3 regions of the Kitasatospora sp. NPDC057015 genome follow, and region 1 is predicted to be linked to each of the others. Evidence: riboswitches for the same ligand, from Rfam matches in the RefSeq annotation. Region 1 holds a riboswitch; each other region holds the start of a gene.

Region 1 (6,516 bases):
ACAGTGCTGTACGCGGGCTCGACGACGACGAAAAGGGTGCGCATACTATGCGCACCCCTGGTGGTGACCAGCAGCTTTCCATCATCAGCGAGTCCGGGCTGTACTCACTGATCCTTCGTTCCAGGAAGCCCGATGCCAAGAGGTTCCGCCGCTGGGTGACCCACGAGGTGCTCCCCGCGATCAGGCGGACCGGCCGCTACCAGGCCGAGGACAACCCGGCGTCGGAGCTCCCTGCCGAGACCGCCGTGATCTTCAGGTCGGTCGCGCGAGCCGGCCTGGAGGCCCTCCTCGCCCTGGCCAGGACCGACCCCCGGGACGCCGCCGCCGTCATCGCCGAGGCGCTGTCCCGGGCGAGTCCGGAGCAGGCATCGGGCGTCCTCGCCGGCCTTCGGGTCGACCACGACGCCGCACCGCCCGCCGTGCCTGCCCAACGGGAGCCCTCGGCCCCCCTCTGGCATCCGCGGATCCCCGAGGCCGCCGTCTCCTTCGGCGCGATGGCCGAGGTCCTCGGCTGCGAGTTCGACCGCCCCGACCTCAGCCGCGACCAGCTCTTCGCGATCGCCCGGGACGCCCGGCTGCTGCAACCGCTGGCGGCACCGTACAGCGGCAACACCCTCGCGGACCCGCGCCTCTCGACGCTCTTCGTGATCCGCCGCATCGCCGGAGCCTCGCACGGCTGGCCCTGCACGCACCACTACCAGCCGCTCGCCCTGCCGCCGGGTCTCATGATCATGCGCCAACTGGTGGCGCAGGACATCGACCGCGGAGTGCTGTAGCGCCGTGTCCGGCGCGGCTCGACCCACTGCCGGAGCGCCCCGGGCTCGCCGATCCCCGGTCCGCGCCCTCCCCTGCGGGGCGCGGACCGGGACTCGGCCGTGCCGTCAGTCCGCCAGCGGCAGGTACACCCGGTTGCCCTTGGCCGCGAACTCGGCGGACATCGCGGCCATGCCGGCCTCCGCCTCGCCGTCCAGGGCCGAGGCGACGGCGGTGGACCCGTCACCGTGTTCGTCGCGGATCTTCTGACTGATCTTCATCGAACAGAACTTCGGCCCGCACATCGAGCAGAAGTGGGCCGTCTTGGCGGGCTCCGCCGGGAGCGTCTCGTCGTGGAAGGCGCGGGCCGTCTCCGGGTCGAGGGCCAGGTTGAACTGGTCCTCCCAGCGGAACTCGAAGCGGGCGTCGGAGAGGGCGTCGTCCCAGTCGCGGGCGCCGGGGTGGCCCTTGGCGAGGTCGGCGGCGTGCGCGGCGATCTTGTAGGTGATCACGCCGGTCTTGACGTCGTCCCGGTTCGGCAGGCCCAGGTGCTCCTTGGGCGTGACGTAGCAGAGCATCGCGGTGCCCCACCAGGCGATCATCGCGGCGCCGATGCCCGAGGTGATGTGGTCGTAGCCGGGTGCGACGTCGGTGGTGAGCGGGCCGAGGGTGTAGAACGGCGCCTCGTCGCAGATCTCCTTCTGGAGATCCATGTTCTCCTTGATCTTGTTCATCGCGACGTGCCCGGGGCCCTCGATCATCACCTGGACGTCGCGCTCGCGGGCGATCCGGCCGAGCTCCCCGAGGGTCTGCAGCTCGGAGAACTGCGCCTCGTCGTTGGCGTCCGCGGTGGAGCCGGGGCGCAGGCCGTCACCGAGCGAGAACGTGACGTCGTAGCCCGCGAGGATGTCGCAGAGCTCCTCGAAGTTGGTGTAGAGGAAGTTCTCCCGGTGGTGCGCCAGGCACCAGGCCGCCATGATCGAGCCGCCGCGCGAGACGATGCCGGTCTTGCGGCGCGCGGTCATCGGCACGTACCGCAGCAGCACGCCGGCGTGCACGGTCATGTAGTCGACGCCCTGCTCGCACTGCTCGATCACGGTGTCGCGGTAGACCTCCCAGCTCAGGTCCTCGGCCTTGCCGTCGACCTTCTCCAGCGCCTGGTAGAGCGGCACCGTGCCGATCGGGACGGGGGAGTTGCGCAGGATCCACTCGCGGGTGGTGTGGATGTTGCGACCGGTGGAGAGGTCCATGACGGTGTCGGCGCCCCAGCGGGTGGCCCAGGTCATCTTCTCCACCTCCTCCTCGATCGAGGAGGTGACCGCCGAGTTGCCGATGTTGGCGTTGATCTTCACCAGGAAGTTGGTGCCGATGATCGCCGGCTCGACCTCGGGGTGGTTCACGTTCAGCGGGATCACCGCGCGGCCGCGGGCCACCTCGGAGCGGACGTACTCCGCCTCCATGCCCTCCCGCAGGGCGATGAACTCCATCTCCGGGGTGATGATCCCGCGCTTCGCGTAGGCGAGCTGGGTGACGGCGGCGGAGCCGCGGCCGCGCAGCGGGCGGCGCGGGCGGCCGGGGAAGACGGCGTCCAGGTTGCGCAGGTCCCCGCCGCGCGGCGAGGTGTGCTTGATCCCGTCGTCCTCCGGGCGGGCCTCCCGGCCGTCGTACTCCTCGACGTCGCCGCGCTGACGGATCCAGGAGTCGCGCAGGGCGGGCAGCCCGCGGCGGACGTCCGGCTCGTAGCCGGGGTCGGTGTACGGGCCGGAGGTGTCGTACAGCGGGACGCTCCCGCCGTTGGTGAGCACCACCTCGCGGTAGGGAACCCGCAGGTCGGGGCGGGATCCCTCGCGGTAGGCCTTGCGCCACGCGGGGGTCGGGTAGCCGGTGGCCGCGCTGCTGACGGTGCTTCCGGACGTGCCGTTCGCCGGATTCCGGACAGACTTCTCCGGTGTTTCGAACATGGTCATCTGACCTTCTACTCCCTACGCCGGCATTACCCGGTCCAGGTTCCTGCGGTCGACGCAGCGGTCGGTACGCGTGGTGCGTGCCGTTCAGCGCCCTCTCAGCCCGGTGCTCCGAGCTCCCGTGTCTACGGACGGTTTTGTCCGCAACAAGACCTCAACACCGTAGCGGGCACTCCGGCGGTGGTCCAGAGGGGGTCCGCGGAGCGGCCGGCGGGCAGACTGGGACCGGACGGAGAGAGGAGCCGCGGTGGTCGGCAGCACGGGACGGGTCACGGGGACGGTCGGCGACGGCCTGGTCGGCGAGGTGATCATCCACGTTCCGGCCCGGCAGGGGTCGGAGGCCTTCCTCGCCCATCCGGCGTTCCCGGGGGAGCGGTTGGCGGTCGGCTCCCGGGTGGTCGTGGTCGAGTACCAGCCGCCACGGACCGTGTACGTAGCACCGGCCTGACCGGCTGATACAGAATCAGGACATCAACTGCTTCCCAACTGATCGGAACAGGCGCAGAATCCTGCTGCCACCGCGTTCCGCGCCACCCTGCACAACCGAGCGCAGCCACGGAACCGGTGTGCCCTGAAGGGGGAATCAGCCGATGCTCATCGGCATCGCAGGGGCGGCCGTCGCCTCGATCTTCATCCTGATCGTGCTGTTCAAGCTCATGTGGCGGGTCGCCGAGCCCAACGAGGCACTGATCATCTCCGGGTCCAGGCACCGCGCCGAGGGAGTCGGCGAGGGCCTGGGGTTCCGGGTCGTCACCGGCCGCGGGACGCTCGTGACCCCGGGCGTCCAGGTCGTCCGCAAGCTGTCGCTGGACCTCAACGAGGCCGACCTCGACGTCGAGTGCGTGACCTCGCAGGGGATCCCGGTGCACGTCAAGGGCGTCGTGATCTTCAAGGTGGGCGACGACACGGTGTCGATCGCCAACGCCGCCCGCCGCTTCCTGGACCAGCAGCAGATGATGGGCCACCGGGTCCACAACGTCTTCGCCGGTCACCTGCGCTCCATCGTCGGCGGGCTGACCGTCGAGGACATGATCCGCGACCGCGAGCGGCTCACCGGGGAGACCCGGGCGGCCTCCGGCACGGAGATGGAGAAGCTGGGTCTGATCATCGACTCGCTGCAGATCCAGGAGATCCTCGACCCGACCGGGTACATCCAGAACCTCGCCGCCCCGCACGCCGCGCGGGTCATGCGGGACGCCCGGATCGCCCAGGCCGAGGCGGACCGCCAGGCCACCGAGGCCGAGCAGGAGGCGTTCGCCCGCAAGGCCGAGGCGACCCGCAACAGCGGCATCCAGCAGGCCGGCTACCAGGCCGAGATGGAGACCGCGACGGCCCGCGCCATGCAGGCCGGACCGCTCGCCCAGGCCGCCGCCCGCCAGGAGGTCGTGGTCCAGGAGACCAAGGTCGCCGAGCTGGAGGCGCACCGCAAGGAGCAGCAGCTCCAGGCGGACGTCCGCAAGCCCGCCGACGCCCGTGCGTACGAGACCCGGACCAAGGCCGACGCCGACCGCGACGCCCGGATCTCGGCCGCCCAGGCGCAGGCCAAGGAGACCGAGCTGAAGGCCGGCGCCGAGGCGAACCGGGTGAAGATCGCGGCACTCGCCGAGGCCGAGGCCACCAAGGCCAGGGGCCTGGCCTCCGCCGAGGCGACCCGCGCCACCGGCCAGGCCGAGGCCGCCTCCGCGGAGGCGAAGGGCCTCGCGGCGGCGGAGGCCGCCCGGGCGCTCGGTCTGGCCGAGGCCGAGGCGATCAAGGCCCGTGCGGCGGCCCTCGCGGAGAACCAGGAGGCCGTGGTCGCGCAGCAACTGGCCGAGAACTGGCCGGAGATCGTCCGGGCCGGCGCGGAGGCCTTCGGCAACGTCGAGCACATGGTGCTGCTCAACGGCGCGGAGGGGATGGGCGAGATGTTCGCCAAGGCGCTGACCATGGGCGGCACCGGCCTCGGCCTGGCCCGCCAGCTGCTGGGGACGATGAACGGCGCGGTGACCGGCCCGGCCGCCGCCGTGGCGAACGGCGCCGCCCCGGCGCCCGCCGACCCGACCGCGCCGGGCGGACCGGCCCGCCCGCGGGCCCAGGCGATCCCCGTCCAGGACGCCTGAGGTCGATCCGTCGACGTCGGCCGGGGCCCGGCCGCGTCGCCCGTCCACCGCGTCGCCCGTCCACCGCGTCGCCCGTCCACCGCTGCGGTGGGCGGGCGACGCCGGTGTCCGGGCTCCCGAACTGAGTACCCGTACTCAAGCCACCGCCGCCGCCCCGAGGGGAACATGAGGACATGGACCTTCCGATAGCGCGGGTCGGCATCACGGCCGTCGGCTCGTACCTGCCCTCCCGTCGGCTGACCTCCCAGCAGCTCCAGGACGAGGTGACCGCCGGACTCCGGCTGCCGGAGCGGATGTTCGAGAAGGCGACCGGCATCGTCACCCGGCACTTCGCGGCCGAGGGCGAGTACGCCTCCACGCTGGCCCTGGGCGCCGCCCGCCGGGCCCTCGACGCCCGGGGCGTCGACCCCCTCGACATCGACCTGCTGCTCTACGCCTCCGCCACCCGCGACGTCTGCGAGCCGGCCACCGCCCACCTCGTCCAGGCCGAACTCGGCTCCCGGGCGCACGCCCTGGACGTCGGCAACGCCTGCAACAGCTTCCTCAACGGGATCGACCTGGCCCGCGCGATGATCCTGGCCGGCCGGGCCCGCCGGGCCCTGGTGGTGACCGGCGAGACGCCCAGCCGGGCCATGCGGCGCGACCCGGGCGGCCTCGCGGACTTCCGGGAGGGGTTCGCCGGCTACACCTTCGGGGACGCCGGGGCCGCGGTGGTCGTCGAACCGGTGGAGCGCGGCGGGATCCTCGACATCGAGACCGAGACCGCCTCCGAGCACTGGGCGGTCGGCGGCATCCCCGGCGGCGGCTCGCGCCACCCGCGCGGCGACGAGTACAGCTACTTCCGCGGCGGCGGCACGGAGTTGCGCGGCGTCTTCGAGAAGATCGGCGGCGACATCCTGACCAGGGTCGCGGCCCGCACCGGTCTCGGCTGGGACGCCTACGCGCGCGTCCTGGTCCACCAGGTGACGGTGCCCTACCTGGAGCGCTTCGTCGAGCTCACCGGCGTGCCGGCCGAGAAGCTCGTCCTCACCGTGCCCGATCTCGGGAACATCGCCAGTGCCACGCTGGGTGTCCAACTGGACCGCGTCCAGCACGAACTGAACCCGGGGGACCGGGTGCTGCTGGTCGGCCTCGGCGGCGGGGTCAGCCTGATGACGATGGTCTGGGAGGCGTCGTGAGCGGCTCCCCCGCCGGCCCGGGCAGCCTCTGGGTGATCGTCCCGGCGTACCAGGAGGAGGCCAGGATCGGGGACACCCTGACCGCCCTCGCCCGGCAGCACGACCGGGACTTCACGCTCCTGGTCGTCGACAACGGATCCACCGACCGGACGGTCGAGCTCGCCCGCGCCTTCGGCGAGCGGGCGCCGTTCCCGGTCCAGGTGCTGATCGAACCGGAGAAGGGCGTCGGCTGCGCCGTCGACACCGGGTTCCGGCACGCCGTCGCCCGGGGCGCCCGGCTGCTGGCCCGCACCGACGCCGACTGCGTCCCGCAGCCCACCTGGACGGCCGCCGCCCGGATCGCGCTGACCGAGGCCCCCGGCCTGGTCTGCGGGCGCATCGTCGCCCGCCCCGACGAGCACGGCCCGCTCGGCCGGGCCGGGTTCCGCCTGCTGGTCGCCACCGCCGCCGCGTTCGGCCGGCTGCGCCCGGCCCACCACCGCCGGCACGGCTACCTCGCGCCCTACCGGATGCACGCGGGCA
Region 2 (6,516 bases), on a different contig from region 1:
ATCCCGTCCGGGTGCAGGCCCCAGCGGACCAGGACGCCGCCGCCCGCCTCGCCCGTGCTCTCGCCGTCGCCGGTGGCGCGGCCCTGGTGCCCGCCGCCCTGAGGGCCCGACAGGTACCCCGAGGGCACGGCGACCAGGACCGGGTCGACCACCTCGGCCTCGGTGTCGCGGCCCAGGTCGAGCAGCGTCCCGAGCGGTCTCGCGTACCGGCAGGCGTTGCTGAGCAGTTCGGAGAGAATCAGAACCGCGTCGTCCACGACCGATTCCGGTATCTGCCGTTCGCCGAGATCCCGACGCAGCCGACGCCGCGCGACCCCGACGCTGGCCGGGCCGTGCGGCACCGCCATGGTCGATGAAGTCGGCACTTCGCGTGCCACCATCAACGCCACCCCCGGACCTCCTTCAGCGTATGCCGAGGGATGGATGCCCCTTGGGAATGGGTCGGAAACGGGTGCGGGGCGATCCTGCGCGGACATTTCAAGACTTGCGTCAAACATGGTGCGGGAGGTGATTCCGCGCTCACCCTCGGTACATTCCGGACATCGGGAGTCTTCCGACCCGTGGAACACTCCGGTCACCGGACAGTGGGCGATTCGGCGCCACGGCGGGGTCCGATCACCGCCCGCCGTCGGCCGGCGGTGGGCCGGCGCGCTCCGGCGTCCCGGCAGCCCCACGGCCGCCACCCGTCCGCCCCCCGGCCGCCTTCCCGCCCGCGGGCGGGCGGCGACCGTCAGCGGCCCAGTTGGGCGAGCACCTCGGCGGGGCGGTTGGTGATGATCGCGGACACCCCGAGTTCCAGGCACAGCTCGACGTCGGCCGACTCGTCCACCGTCCAGACGTGCACCTGGTGGCCGGCCCGCAGCAGGGCGGGCACCAGCTCGGGGCGGGCGCGGACCAGGTCGATGCCGGGCCCGGCGACGGTCGCGCCGCCCGGCAGCGAACCGCCCGGGCGCAGCCGCAGCGGCAGCATCCGGTCGAACAGGAACACCCGGGAGAACTCCGGGGCCGCCCGCCGCACCCTGCCCAGCGCCAGCGCGGAGAAGCTCATGATCCGCGCCTGCGGCCGGGTGCCGGGCCCGGTGCCGGGGCCGGAGATCCCGTACCGGTCGAGCGCCTTCAGCAGTTCCGACTCCACCCGGCCCCGGAACCGGACCGGGTGCTTGGTCTCGATCGCCAGGTCCACCCGGCGGCCGCAGTCGGCGACCAGCTCCAGCAGGCTCTCCAGCCGCAGCACCGTCCTGGCCTCCGGGTCGCCGACCCCGGCGGCGCCCTTCCAGGAGCCGAAGTCGTACGCCTCCAGCTGCGCCAGGGTCATCGCGGAGACCGCCCCGCGCCCGTCCGAGGTCCGCTGGATCCGGCGGTCGTGCACGCAGACGAGCCGTCCGTCCGCCGTCAGCCGGACGTCGCACTCGAACGCGTCCGCGCCCTCGGCGAGCGCGCGCCGGTACGCGGCGAGCGTGTGCTCGGGCAGGGCCCGGGAGGAGCCGCGGTGCGCCACCACCTGGACGGGCTGTGCGGTGCGGGCGGCGGCGGGGGACAGGTCGGGGCTGGTCACACGGCCAACGATAGGCGGCCCGGATGACGGAACGGCGACGGCGGCCCCAACGTGCGGGGCCGCCGTCGGCCGTGCGGTGAACGGTGCGGGCGGGCGGGCGGGGGTACGCGCTGCCGCCGCGCGGGGCGCCGGGCCTCAGGCCCCGGTGGCCGGGACGCCGCCGGCGCGCCCGGCGCGGGTCAGCGGGGTGAGCGCCAGGGTGATCAGCGCGGGCACCAGGAACCCGAACAGCGAGGCCGAGGTCCAGCTCTGCGGGGTGAAGTGCAGCGCCTCCTGGACGTCCCCCCAGAACCCGACCCACCAGTCCGCGACCGTGGTGGGCGCCAGGAACTGGTACACGGCGAAGCCCAGCACCCACGGCAGCAGCATCAGCCAGCGCGACGGCGCCCGCTCGGAGAGGTCCCAGCCGCGGCGGCCGGCGCCGAAGAAGTAGTCCACCGCGAGCACCGCGAACAGCGGCACGAAGACCGAGCCGATCAGGCCGAGGAAGGCGTAGTACGAGTCGCTGAACTGCTTGATCTGCAGGGCCAGCACCGTGGTCAGCACGCCGATCCCGCCGGTCAGCAGCCGCCGGTCGACCCGCGGGAACAGGTTGTGCACCGACATCGCCGTCGAGTACACGTTCGCGAAGGACTGGTCGGTCTCGCGCAGCACCAGGACCAGCAGGAAGGCCCAGCCGGCCCAGACCCCGGTGAACGAGGAGAAGATCTTCTCGGTGTCACCGCCGGACTGCAGCAGCGCGATCAGGCCGAGCACGTAGCACCAGACCTGGGCGACGGTGTAGCCCGAGAAGGTGCCCCAGAACGAGGCGGCCGCCGTCCGCGAGTGCCGGGTGTAGTCGGCGGCCAGCGGCACGAAGGAGATCGACAGCGCGATCACCGCGTCGGTCGCGCCGAGGAACCCGTGCCAGTTGCCGGCCCCCGGGTCGGGGAAGCCCTGGCGGCCCAGCTGGACGGTGAAGTACACCATCGCCACGCCCACCGCGACGGCGACGTACTTGCGCAGCACGGCGATCGACCCCAGCGGCCAGATCGTCAGCACGGTGGTCACGGCGCCGGCCAGCAGCACGAACAGCCAGCGGTAGCCCTCGGTGCCCGCCACCGTCTGGGCGCCCTGGGCGATCACGGTGAGTTCGAAGACGCCCCAGCCGACGCACTGCGCGATGTTCAGCACGGTCGGCAGGTAGCTCAGCCTGGTGCCGAACAGCCCGCGCAGGTTGGCCATCGCCGGCGCGCCGGTCTTGGCCCCGATCAGGGCGGCGACGCCGAGCGCGGCGGTGCCGATCGCGGTGCCGGCGAGGATCGCGACCACGGCGGCGGTGAAGGACAGCTCCGAGCCCGGTGCGCCCAGCACGGTCGCGGCGGTGCTGAAACCGATCAGGCTGACGCCCAGGTTCAGCCAGAGCGCGAACTGGTCCTTGAAGGACAGCGTGCGCGGCGGTTCGGTGTCGAGGACGAGCGGCGCCTCGGTGCGCCCCGGCGCCTGCGGACGGTCCAGCACGGCGACATCCGTGTGAAGACCCTCGGCGGGTGCGGGGAATTGCGTGGACGCGGACGCGTCCGAAGAAGAGGATGGCGAAGCAGGCGGCATGGCCGATACTCCCTACGCCGGCATTACCCGGACAGGTTCCGGCGGTCAGCGCTCCTTCGCCCGCCGTCCACGACTACCGTGGCGTACGGTCGACCAGCGCACTCTCAGCCTGGAAGAGGTCCAAGCTCCCGCGTGTTCAGATTGAAGCGACAGGCTAGCGGGAGCCGGGAGGAACGCCAAGGCCCGGGCCGCCGGCCGTCCGCATCGCGGGACGCCGGGGGCGGCCCGGCGGCGGCCCGCGGGTGGACCTCGGAGTCCGGTCGGTGGTCGACCGGACGGTCCGCGGGTGGACCGTCGGGGTGGTCCACCGGGGTGGTGCGCAGGCCGGTACGGGGGTGCCGTGTTCGGTGCCGTGTTCGGTCCGGCTAAGGATTCTTATGAGTTCTTCAGAGGGCCCCTTACGGCAATCGAATCCCCCATGAGAAAAACTATGGTTCTTGGTCCTGTCAGCTATGGAGGTCGTCAGTGAGCACCGAGCGCGAGAGTGGGTCCACCGGACCGCAGGAGGAGCAGACCTCCGGCGGTCACGGGGCGGTGGGCCCGGCGCCCGAGAGCCCGGCGCAGCCGCCCGCCGCCGGTACGCCGTCCGCCGGGGACTCCCCGCGGACGCTGGCCTTCGGCAAGCTGAGCGCGCCCGAGCCCGAGCCGGTCGCGGCCGTCGCCCCGGTCGCCCCCGCCGTTCCGGCAGCCGCGCCGTCCTACCTGGACGCGCCGCCGCCCGTGCTGCCCCCGGCGGCCGAGGTCGTCCCGGCAGCGCCGTCCTACCTGGACGCGCCGCCGCCGGCCAACCCGTACGCCACCCCGGCACCGGTCGCCGACCCGTACGCCGCGCCGGCCCCGATCGCCGCCGGCCCGTACGCGGCCGCCCCCGGCACGGGCAGCGACCCGTACGGCGCGCCCGCCGCCCCCGCTGCGGCGGAGCACGCCCACCACCCCTTCGGCGCCGGCCAGCCGCTCGGCGGCTGGGGCACCCAGGACACGGGCGCCGGCGGCACCTTCGGCGGCCCCGGCCAGCCCGGCGGCCCCGGCTACCCGGGCCAGTACCCCGGTCAGTACCCGGGCGGGGCGCCCGGCGGTCCGCGCAAGAAGCGCGGCGGCCTGATCGCCCTGATCGCCGCCGTGGCACTGGTCGCCGGTGTGGCCGGCGGCGCCGTGGGCGTCGCGGTCACCGACCGGGGCGACACGGTCAGCTCCGCCAACGACCACCGCAGCACCACCGTCCCGGCCGGGAACACCCAGAAGAACGAGGCCGCCCCCGGCTCGGTCGCCGCCATCGCGCAGAAGGCGCTGCCCAGCACCGTCACCATCAAGGCGCAGAGCAGCACCGAGTCCGGCACCGGCACCGGCTTCGTCTTCGACACCGAGGGCCACATCCTCACCAACAACCACGTGGTCGCCCCGGCCGCGAACGGCGGCAAACTGACCGTCAAGTTCGCCGACGGCTCGTCCTACAGCGCCTCGGTGCTCGGCCGCGCCGAGGGCTACGACGTCGCCGTGGTCAAGCTCGACAACCCGCCGAAGGACAAGCTCACGCCGCTCCCGGTGGGCAACTCCGACAAGGTCAACGTGGGCGACGCGACCATCGCGATCGGTGCGCCCTACGGGCTGGAGTCCACCGTCACGACCGGCATCGTCAGCGCCAAGGACCGCCCGGTCGCCTCCGGCGACGAGACCGGCGCGCAGGCCTCGTACATGAACGCCCTGCAGACCGACGCCTCGATCAACCCCGGCAACTCCGGCGGCCCGCTGCTCGACGCCACCGGCGCCGTGATCGGCATCAACTCGGCGATCCAGTCCAACTCCTCCGGCAGCGGCCGGGCCGGCAGCATCGGCCTCGGGTTCGCGATCCCGATCAACCAGGCCACCTGGGTCGCCGACACGCTGATCAAGACCGGCCGCCCGGTGTACGCCAAGCTGGACGTGCTGCGCAACGACGACTACAAGGGCGACGGCGCCCAGATCCAGACCAACGCCGTCCAGGGCACCCCCGCCGTCACCCCCGGCGGCGCGGCCGACAAGGCCGGCCTGAAGCCGGGCGACGTCATCACCAAGCTCGGCGGCAGCCCGATCGAGAACGGCCCGGCCCTGGTCAGCAAGATCTGGACGCACAAGCCCGGCGAGACGGTCGACGTGGAGTACGTCCGCGACGGCAAGACCGGCACCACCAAGGTCACCCTGGGCGAGCGCACCGGCGACAACTGACCCGCCGGCCCGGCCACCCACGCCCCCGGCGGCCCCGACCCGCCCGGCAAACCGGGTGCACCGAACCCCGCCGGAACCGTTAGGCTGACCTCCGCCTGGAGAGCTGCCCGAGCGGCCTAAGGGAACAGTCTTGAAAACTGTCGTGGCGTGACCCGTCACCGTGGGTTCGAATCCCACGCTCTCCGCCGGAGAACGGCCCCCGACCGCATGACGGTCGGGGGCCGTCGGCGTTCCCCGGCGGGTCTGCCCGGCGTCAGCGGGCCGGAGGTCGCCGGGCTCGTCCGGGCCGGTGGGGTCGACCGGGACGGTCCCCGGGGTGCACCGACGACCGGTCGATGCGTCGGGGCTGCCGCCGTCGGCCCGGTGGCCTGCCCCCGGCTCAGGCCCGGTGCCCGTCCAGCTCCAGCAGGTAGTCCGCCGCGCCCGCGACGTCGGCGGTGGCGTGGTCCGGGGTGGCCGGCTGGTCGGCGGTCCAGGGGTGGCCCGCGGAGATCCAGAGGGAGCGGATGCCGGCGGCGGTGGCGCCGGTGATGTCGGTGGCGGGGTTGTTGCCGACCATCCAGGTGGCGGGGGTGAGGGGGTGGCCGCAGCGTTCGGCGGCGATCCGGAAGACCTCGGGGTCGGGCTTGCGGGCGCCGGCCTCCTCGGAGATACAGACGGCGTCGACGTGGTGGTGGATCCCGGCCGAGACGATCTTGGCGCGTTGGACGTCGGTGACGCCGTTGCTGAGGATGCCGACGGTCCAGCCGGCCGCGCGGAGCCGGTCGAGGCCGGTGAGGTCGGCGGGTTCGTGGGTGACGTCGGCGGCCAGGGCGGCGACGTAGCCGGCCCACAGCTCCCCGGCGCTCTCGGCCAGGCCGAGGGGTTCGCGCAGGGCGGCGAAGGTCCGCGGGCCGGTGTGCTCCTTCAGTGCGGCCGCGACCCGGCGGGTGGCGTCCTCGTCGAGTCCGCGGGCCACGCAGAAGCGGGTCAGGGTGTCCGCGACCGGGACCTTGCGCTCGATCAGGGTGTGGTCGAGGTCGATCAGGACGAGCTTCGGCATGCGGCCGACCCTAGGCCCGCGCCGGCCTCCCGTCCGGGGCCGACACGGCGTCACCACCCGTTCTGTCGCAGGTCGCGGGTGTTCGTCGGGTGTGCGTCGGTCGGTGGGGCGGATGTTCGACTCAGGG
Region 3 (6,516 bases), on a different contig from region 1:
AGGCCGAAGGCGTGGGTCGCGGCGTTGAAGTCCCCCCAGGTCGCCCCCGGGTCGGCGCGGGCCGTCAGGTTCGCCGGGTCGACCCGCACCCCGCGCAGGCCGGAGAGGTCGGCCACCAGGCCGTCGTCACAGGTGCCGAAGCCCGGCGCGCTGTGCCCGCCGCCGCGGACGGCGAGCTCCAGCCCGCTCTCCCGCGCGTGGTTGACCACGGCCATCACGTCGCCGGCGTTGGCGCACCGGACGACGGCTGCGGGCCGTCGGTCGGCCGTGGCGTTGTAGACCTTGCGGGCCTCGTCGTAGTCGCTGTCGCCGGGGGTGATCACGGCACCCCGGGTACGTTCTCTTAAGTCGTCGATGGTGATCCCGGCCATGGTGACCACTCCTCGGGGGTACCGGCCTGTGCGAAGCCCCGTCCGGGGCCCTCCATTCACGCTACGCCGTTCGGGTGAAGGCTCAACCCGGGCCGCGGCGCCGCGCCGCCGGTACGTGCGGCGCGGGACGCCGCCGGGCCACTCAGATCAGCGGGAAGCTGATGACCACCGTGCTGCCCTGCGGGCGGCGCTGGCCCGCGGCCGGGTTCTGGCCCGAGACCTTGCCGGTGCCGAACAGGTTCAGGCCGTTGCTCTGCACCTGGAAACCGGCGTCGGTCAGCGCCTTCGTCGCCTCGTCCTTGGTCATGCCGCCCACGTCGGGGACGGGCACCATGCCCTTGCTGACCACCAGCGACACCGGAGTGTTCTCCGGCAGCCGCTCGCCGGCCGCCGGCGAGCTGCTGATCACCGAGCCCTGCGGGACGGCGTCGTCGTACCGCTCGCTGCTGGTGCCGGGTGCCAGCTGCGCGGAGACCAGTGCCTGCCGCGCCTGGTCCAGGGTCCTGCCGGCGAGCTCGGGTACGGCGATCCGCTTGGGCCCGCGCGAGACGGTCACCGCCACCGGGTCGCTCTTGCGGGTGCGCCGCCCGACCCCCGGGTCGGTGTCGACCACCGTGCCGGCCGGGACGGTCTCGCTGTACACCTCGGTGAAACTGCCGCGGAGCCCGGCCCCGTCCAGCACGGAGACCGCCTCCGCCCGGCTCTTGCCCAGCACGCCGGGCACCGTCGTGTACACCGCGCCGGACAGTGCGTACGTCGCCCCGCCGACCAGCAGCAGCACCACGACCAGCACGGCGCCCCAGACCAGCGCGGCCCGCGAGCGGCGGGGCAGGCGGGGCCCGCGACGGCGGCGCGGGCCGCCGGTCCGCCGGTCCGCCCGCCCGCCGGCGGGGGCCGGTTCGTCGTACGGGCGCGGCGCGGCCAGCAGTTCGTCCATCAGCTCCGCGGGCACCTCCAGCACGCTGGTGTGCAGCACGGCCGGCTGGATGACCGAGGTCGACTCGGTGGTCGGGTACGCCGGCGTCGGCCGGGTGGAGGCGGGCGGCTCGGCGTCCAGTTCGGCCGGCGTCAGGGTGCGGCGCACCCGCTGCAGCGCGGCGAGCAGCTCCACCGCGTCGAACGGGCGTGCGCCGGGATCGCGGGCCGCGGCCGCGGCCACTATGGCGTCCAGCCCGGGCCCGACGCCGGGGACGGCCAGGGAGGGCGCGGGGACGTCCTCGTGCAGGTGCCGGTAGATCACCTGGACGGGGTTCTCGCCGGTGTACGGGCGGGCGCCGGTGAGCATCTCGTAGAGCACGATGCCCGCCGCGTAGACGTCCACCCGCTGGTCGGTGGGCGTGCCCGGCCGGATCTGCTCGGGCGCCAGGTAGGCGACCGTGCCGAGCACGCCGGCCGTCGGCGTGGTGGTGGCGGTGACCGCGCCGTCGGTGCCGTTCAGCAGCCGGACCAGGCCGAAGTCGGCGACCTTGACCAGCCCGTCGTCGGTGATCAGCACGTTCTCCGGCTTGACGTCCCGGTGCACGAGCCCGGCCCGGTGCGCGGAGCCGAGCGCCGCCAGGACCGGCTCCAGGATGTCCAGGGCGGCCCGGATGGACAGCGCGCCCCGGTCGCGCAGGACGTCGCGCAGGGTCCGGCCGGGGACGTACTCCATGGCGAGGAAGACCGTCCCGCCGTCGGCGCCCTGGTCGAAGACGTTGACCACGTTGGGGTGCGAGAGCCTGGCCACGGCCTTCGCCTCGCGGATGAAGCGCCCGGTGAAGTCGGCGTCCCCGGCGAGCGAGGGGTGCATCACCTTGAGCGCCAGCACCCGGTCCAGCCGGGTGTCCGTCCCGCGGTAGACGGTGGCCATCCCGCCGGTCGCGATGCGCTGCTCGACCCGGTACCGGCCGTCCAGCAGGGTACCGATCAGGGGGTCGTGCAGTGCCATGTCCACCAGGGAAGTGTAGGGGCGCCCACGCCGGCGGCCCCGGGCGGACACCGCGCCCGGGGCGGCTTGTGCCGAGCTTGGGACAGTTCCGTCACCGGGGCGGCCGCGCCGGGCGGCACCGGATCACGCCCGCGCCGTCGCGCTCCGCGGCCGGCCGCTCCTGCCGCTCCCGCCGCTCCCGCCGCTCGGAGCGCCGGCCGCCCGGGGCGCTCAGAACGCCGGCCGCTCCCGGTGGTCGAGGTCGGCCCGGCCGGCCATCGCGGAGGAGGCCTCGGCGTGGAAGCGGCGGGGGATGCGCCCGGCGCGGTGGGCGAGCCGACCGGCCTCCGCGGCGTGCCGCATCGCCTCGGCCATCAGCACCGGGTCCTGGGCGCGGGTCACGGCGGAGGCCAGCATCACCGCGGCGCAGCCGAGTTCCATCGCCAGGGCCACGTCCGAGGCAGTGCCCGCGCCGGCGTCCAGGATCACCGGGACGTTCGCGCTCTCCACGATCAGCTGGAAGTTGTGCGGGTTGCGGATGCCGAGTCCGGAGCCGATCGGCGAACCCAGCGGCATGATCGCCGCGCAGCCCACGTCCTCCAGCTTGCGGGCCAGCACCGGGTCGTCGTTGGTGTACGGCAGCACGGTGAAGCCGTCGTCGACCAGGGTTTCGGCCGCGTCCAGCAGTTCGATCGGGTCGGGCAGCAGGGTCCGCTCGTCCGCGATGACCTCCAGCTTGACCCAGTCGATGCCGAGCGCCTCGCGGGCCAGGCGGGCCGTCAGGACGGCCTCGCCCGCGGTGAAGCAGCCCGCGGTGTTGGGCAGGACCCGGATGCCGTTGCGGGTCAGCACGTCCAGCACCGAGCCCTGGGTGGAGGTGCTGACCCGGCGCATCGCCACCGTGGTCAGCTCGGTGCCCGAGACCCGCAGCGCCTGCTCCAGGACCTCCAGGCTCGGCGCCCCGCCGGTGCCCATGATCAGGCGGGAGGCGAAGGCGGTGCCGGCGATGGTCAGGACGTCTTTTTCCTCGTCGGGGCGCAGGTCGGCCATGGCGCTCAGCCGCCCTGGACGGCGGTGAGGATCTCGACCCGGTCGCCGGCGGCGAGCGCCGTCCCGGCCCAGGCGCCGCGGGGCACCACGGCCTCGTTGACCGCGGCGGCGACGCCGGACGGCGCGCCGCTCACGCCGGCCACCACCTCGGCGAGGGTGCTCCCGGCGGGCACCCGCCGGGGCTCGCCGTTGACGGAGAGTGAGATGTCGGTCATGCCAGGGCCTTTGCGGGAGGGGAGGGTTCGAAGGAGGTGGGGCCGGTGGAGAACCGGCCGGGGGAGAACGGCGCGGCCAGGTCCGGCAGCACGCCGGTGGCCAGGTAGTCGGCGAGCAGGTCCGCCGTCACCGGCGTGAGCAGGACGCCGTTGCGGTAGTGGCCGGTCGCCGCGACCAGGCCGGGCAGCGCGGTCGGGCCGAGCAGCGGCGCGTTGTCGGGGGAGCCGGGCCGCAGCCCGGCGGAGGTCTCCACCAGGGGGAGCTCGGTGATCCCGGGGACCAGGTCGTGGGCGTCGCGCAGCAGCTCGTACACGCCGCCGGCGGTCACGGTGGTGTCGTACCCCTGCTCCTCGCTGGTCGCGCCGATCACCAGCTCGCCGTCCTCGCGGGGCACCAGGTACAGGTGCTGGCCGCGCACCACCGCACGGACGTTGCGGGACAGGAACGGCCGGTAGGCCGCGGGCACCCGCAGCCGCAGGATCTGGCCCTTCACCGGGCGGACGGGGGGCAGCACGCCCGCCGGCAGGCCGGGCAGCAGGTGGCTGTGCGGGCCGGCGGCGAGCACCACCCGCTCGGCGTCCAGCCGTTCGCCGGTGCTCAGCCGGGCGCCGGTGGCGCGGTCGGCGGTGACCAGCAGTTCGGCGACCTCGGCCCGGTGCAGCACCGCACCGGCCCGCTCGCAGGCGGCGACCAGGGCGGCGGCCAGCCGCCGGCCGTCCACCTGGTGGTCGTCGGCGACGTGCAGTCCGCCGCGCACGCCCGGCGCCAGCATCGGTTCGAGCCGGCGGCACTCGCGGCCGGTGAGCCAGGTCGAGTCCAGGCCCAGGCGCCGGTGGAAGGCGTGGAGTTCGCGCAGCTCCTCGCGGTCGTCGGAGTCCAGGGCGACGGCCAGGGTGCCGCAGGCGCGGTACCCGGTCGGCAGCCCGGAGGCCTCCTCCAGTTCGGCGGCGAACGCCGCGTACCGCTCGTTGGAGGCCATGCCCAGCCTCAGCAGCGGCTCCTCGCCGTACTGCAGTTCGGTGACCGGCGCCAGCATGCCGGCCGCCACCATGGCGGCGCCGCCGCCGTGCGCGGGGTCGACCACGACCACCCGCAGGCCGCGCTGGGCGGCCCGCCAGGCCACCGCGAGGCCGATGATGCCGCCGCCGACGATCAGGACGTCCGTCCTCGCGCCGCTCTTGAAGCGTGTCAAAGTCGCTGCTCTCCCTTCGCCGGAATGACCCGGATCAGGTTCGGACGGTCGCAGGCCGTGCCAGCCCGCCTCTCAGCCCGGTACGCCGGGCTCCCGTGGTACGGACCGTCCGGCGCCGGGAGCGCCGGCCGGTCGAGGTGCACCCACCATAACTCCGGCCGCCCTCCGGACCGAAGGCGCGTGCGAAGGGTGGACGCCCCGGCGGGGGCGGTCGGTAGGGTGGCGCCGTGGCAGAGCTGCGGAGCACGGACCGGGTGGTCGTTGTCGGGGCGGGACTGGCGGGCGCGCAGTGCGTGAACGCGCTGCGCGCGGGCGGCCTGCGGGGCCCGGTCACCCTGCTCGGCGAGGAGCCGCACGCGCCCTACGACCGGCCGCCGCTCTCCAAGGACGTACTGCTCGGCAAGGCCGACGCCACCACCCTCGACCTCGACTACGCCCGGCTCGGCGTCGACCTGGTCACCGGCCGCCGGGCCACCGGCCTGGAGCCGGGCGTGCTGCACACCGACGCGGGCGAACTGCCCTACGGGAGCCTGGTGATCGCCACCGGCGCGGCTCCGACCGCGCTGCCCGGTGCCGACCGCGCGCACCTGCTGCGCACCGTGGACGACGCGCTGGCGCTGCGCGCGCTGCTGCGTCCCGGCGCCAGGATCGTGCTGGTCGGGGCCGGCTGGATCGGTGCCGAGACCGCCACCGTGGCCCGGGCGCTGGGCTGCGAGGTCACCGTGGTCGAGGCCGGTCCCGCCCCGGTGCCGGGCGCGCTGCCCGCGGCGGTCGGCGGGGCGATGGCCGACTGGTACCGGGCGGCCGGCGTCGACCTGCGCTGCGGCGCGGTGGTGGCCTCGGTCGGCCCGCACGAGGTGCTGCTGGCGGACGGCGCCCGGCTGGCCGCCGACGAGGTGGTGGTCGGGGTCGGCGCCCGGCCGGCGACCGGCTGGCTGGCCGGTTCGGCGGTGGAGCTGGACGCCTCCGGCGCCGTCCTGGTGGACGAGCGGCTGCGCACCTCGGTGCCGGGCGTGCTGGCGGCCGGCGACTGCGTCTCGTACCCCTCGGCCCGGGCCGGCGGCCGGCTCAGCGTGCAGCACTGGGACCACGCGCTGCAGTCCGGTGCGGCCGCGGCCGCCTCGCTGCTGGGGGCGGACACCCCGTACGACCCGGTGCCGTACTTCTGGTCCGAGCAGTTCGGACGGATGGTGCAGTACGCCGGCCGGCACGCCGAGGGCGACGAGCTGCTGTGGCGCGGGGCGCCGGGCGACCCGACCTGGGCGGTGCTCTGGTTGCGCGGCGGCGAGCTGCGCGCCCTGCTGGCGGTCGACCGCCCCCGGGACCTCACCCAGGGCCGGCGCCTGCTGGAACGCGGCGCCGTGCTGGACCGGGCGCTGGCCGCCGACCCGGCCGTCCCGCTGAAGTCCGCCCTCGCCTGAGGAACGCGCCGTCACGGAAGGTCACGGCCGGTCATGTTCCGTCACCGGGCGGGCCGGCGCGGGAGCGTGTGGTGCGCGGCGGCCCGGCGAGGTGGCAGTCTGGTGACGTGAGCGAGATCGAAGCGAAGATTGAAGACCTTGTCCCCGAGTGGATGTACCTGCCCGACATCTCGGAGCAGTGGGGTGTCCGCGTCACCGAGGTGCGCGACCTGGTCAAGAACGGCGGCCTGATCGCCGTCCGCCGCGGCCCGAACAAGTCGCTGCAGGTGCCGGCCGCCTTCATCGACGGCCCCGGCCTGGTCAAGCACCTGTCCGGCACGCTGACCGTGCTCCGCGACTGCGGGTACAACGACGCGGAGA

Evidence for each region. Region 1 has a riboswitch for thiamine pyrophosphate ahead of thiC (phosphomethylpyrimidine synthase ThiC). Riboswitches for the same ligand answer to the same signal wherever they lie in the genome.
Region 2: it holds a riboswitch for thiamine pyrophosphate, as region 1 does, so the genes downstream of both, ACFTWP_RS06110 (purine-cytosine permease family protein) here and thiC (phosphomethylpyrimidine synthase ThiC) in region 1, are expected to answer to the same signal.
Region 3: it holds a riboswitch for thiamine pyrophosphate, as region 1 does, so the genes downstream of both, thiO (glycine oxidase ThiO) here and thiC (phosphomethylpyrimidine synthase ThiC) in region 1, are expected to answer to the same signal.

The regions. Positions count from the first base shown of each region.
Region 1 covers NZ_JBHUSG010000007.1:66,821-73,336, reverse strand. The annotation lists gene ACFTWP_RS09205 (Bro-N domain-containing protein) at 1-776, shown strand, start outside; gene thiC (phosphomethylpyrimidine synthase ThiC) at 882-2,720, opposite strand; TPP riboswitch at 2,716-2,850, opposite strand; gene ACFTWP_RS09195 (hypothetical protein) at 2,965-3,165, shown strand; gene ACFTWP_RS09190 (flotillin family protein) at 3,308-4,816, shown strand; gene ACFTWP_RS09185 (3-oxoacyl-ACP synthase III family protein) at 4,990-5,994, shown strand; gene ACFTWP_RS09180 (glycosyltransferase family 2 protein) at 5,991-6,516, shown strand, end outside.
Region 2 covers NZ_JBHUSG010000004.1:280,368-286,883, reverse strand. The annotation lists gene ACFTWP_RS06120 (ATP-binding protein) at 1-257, opposite strand, end outside; gene ACFTWP_RS06115 (glycerophosphodiester phosphodiesterase family protein) at 731-1,555, opposite strand; gene ACFTWP_RS06110 (purine-cytosine permease family protein) at 1,691-3,055, opposite strand; TPP riboswitch at 3,138-3,287, opposite strand; gene ACFTWP_RS06105 (S1C family serine protease) at 3,611-5,347, shown strand; tRNA gene ACFTWP_RS06100 (tRNA-Ser) at 5,445-5,532, shown strand; gene ACFTWP_RS06095 (HAD family hydrolase) at 5,727-6,389, opposite strand.
Region 3 covers NZ_JBHUSG010000060.1:49,126-55,641, forward strand. The annotation lists gene ACFTWP_RS36445 (FAD-binding oxidoreductase) at 1-371, opposite strand, end outside; gene pknB (Stk1 family PASTA domain-containing Ser/Thr kinase) at 514-2,298, opposite strand; gene ACFTWP_RS36455 (thiazole synthase) at 2,509-3,327, opposite strand; gene thiS (sulfur carrier protein ThiS) at 3,333-3,542, opposite strand; gene thiO (glycine oxidase ThiO) at 3,539-4,735, opposite strand; TPP riboswitch at 4,729-4,842, opposite strand; gene ACFTWP_RS36470 (NAD(P)/FAD-dependent oxidoreductase) at 4,963-6,156, shown strand; gene ACFTWP_RS36475 (Rv2175c family DNA-binding protein) at 6,264-6,516, shown strand, end outside.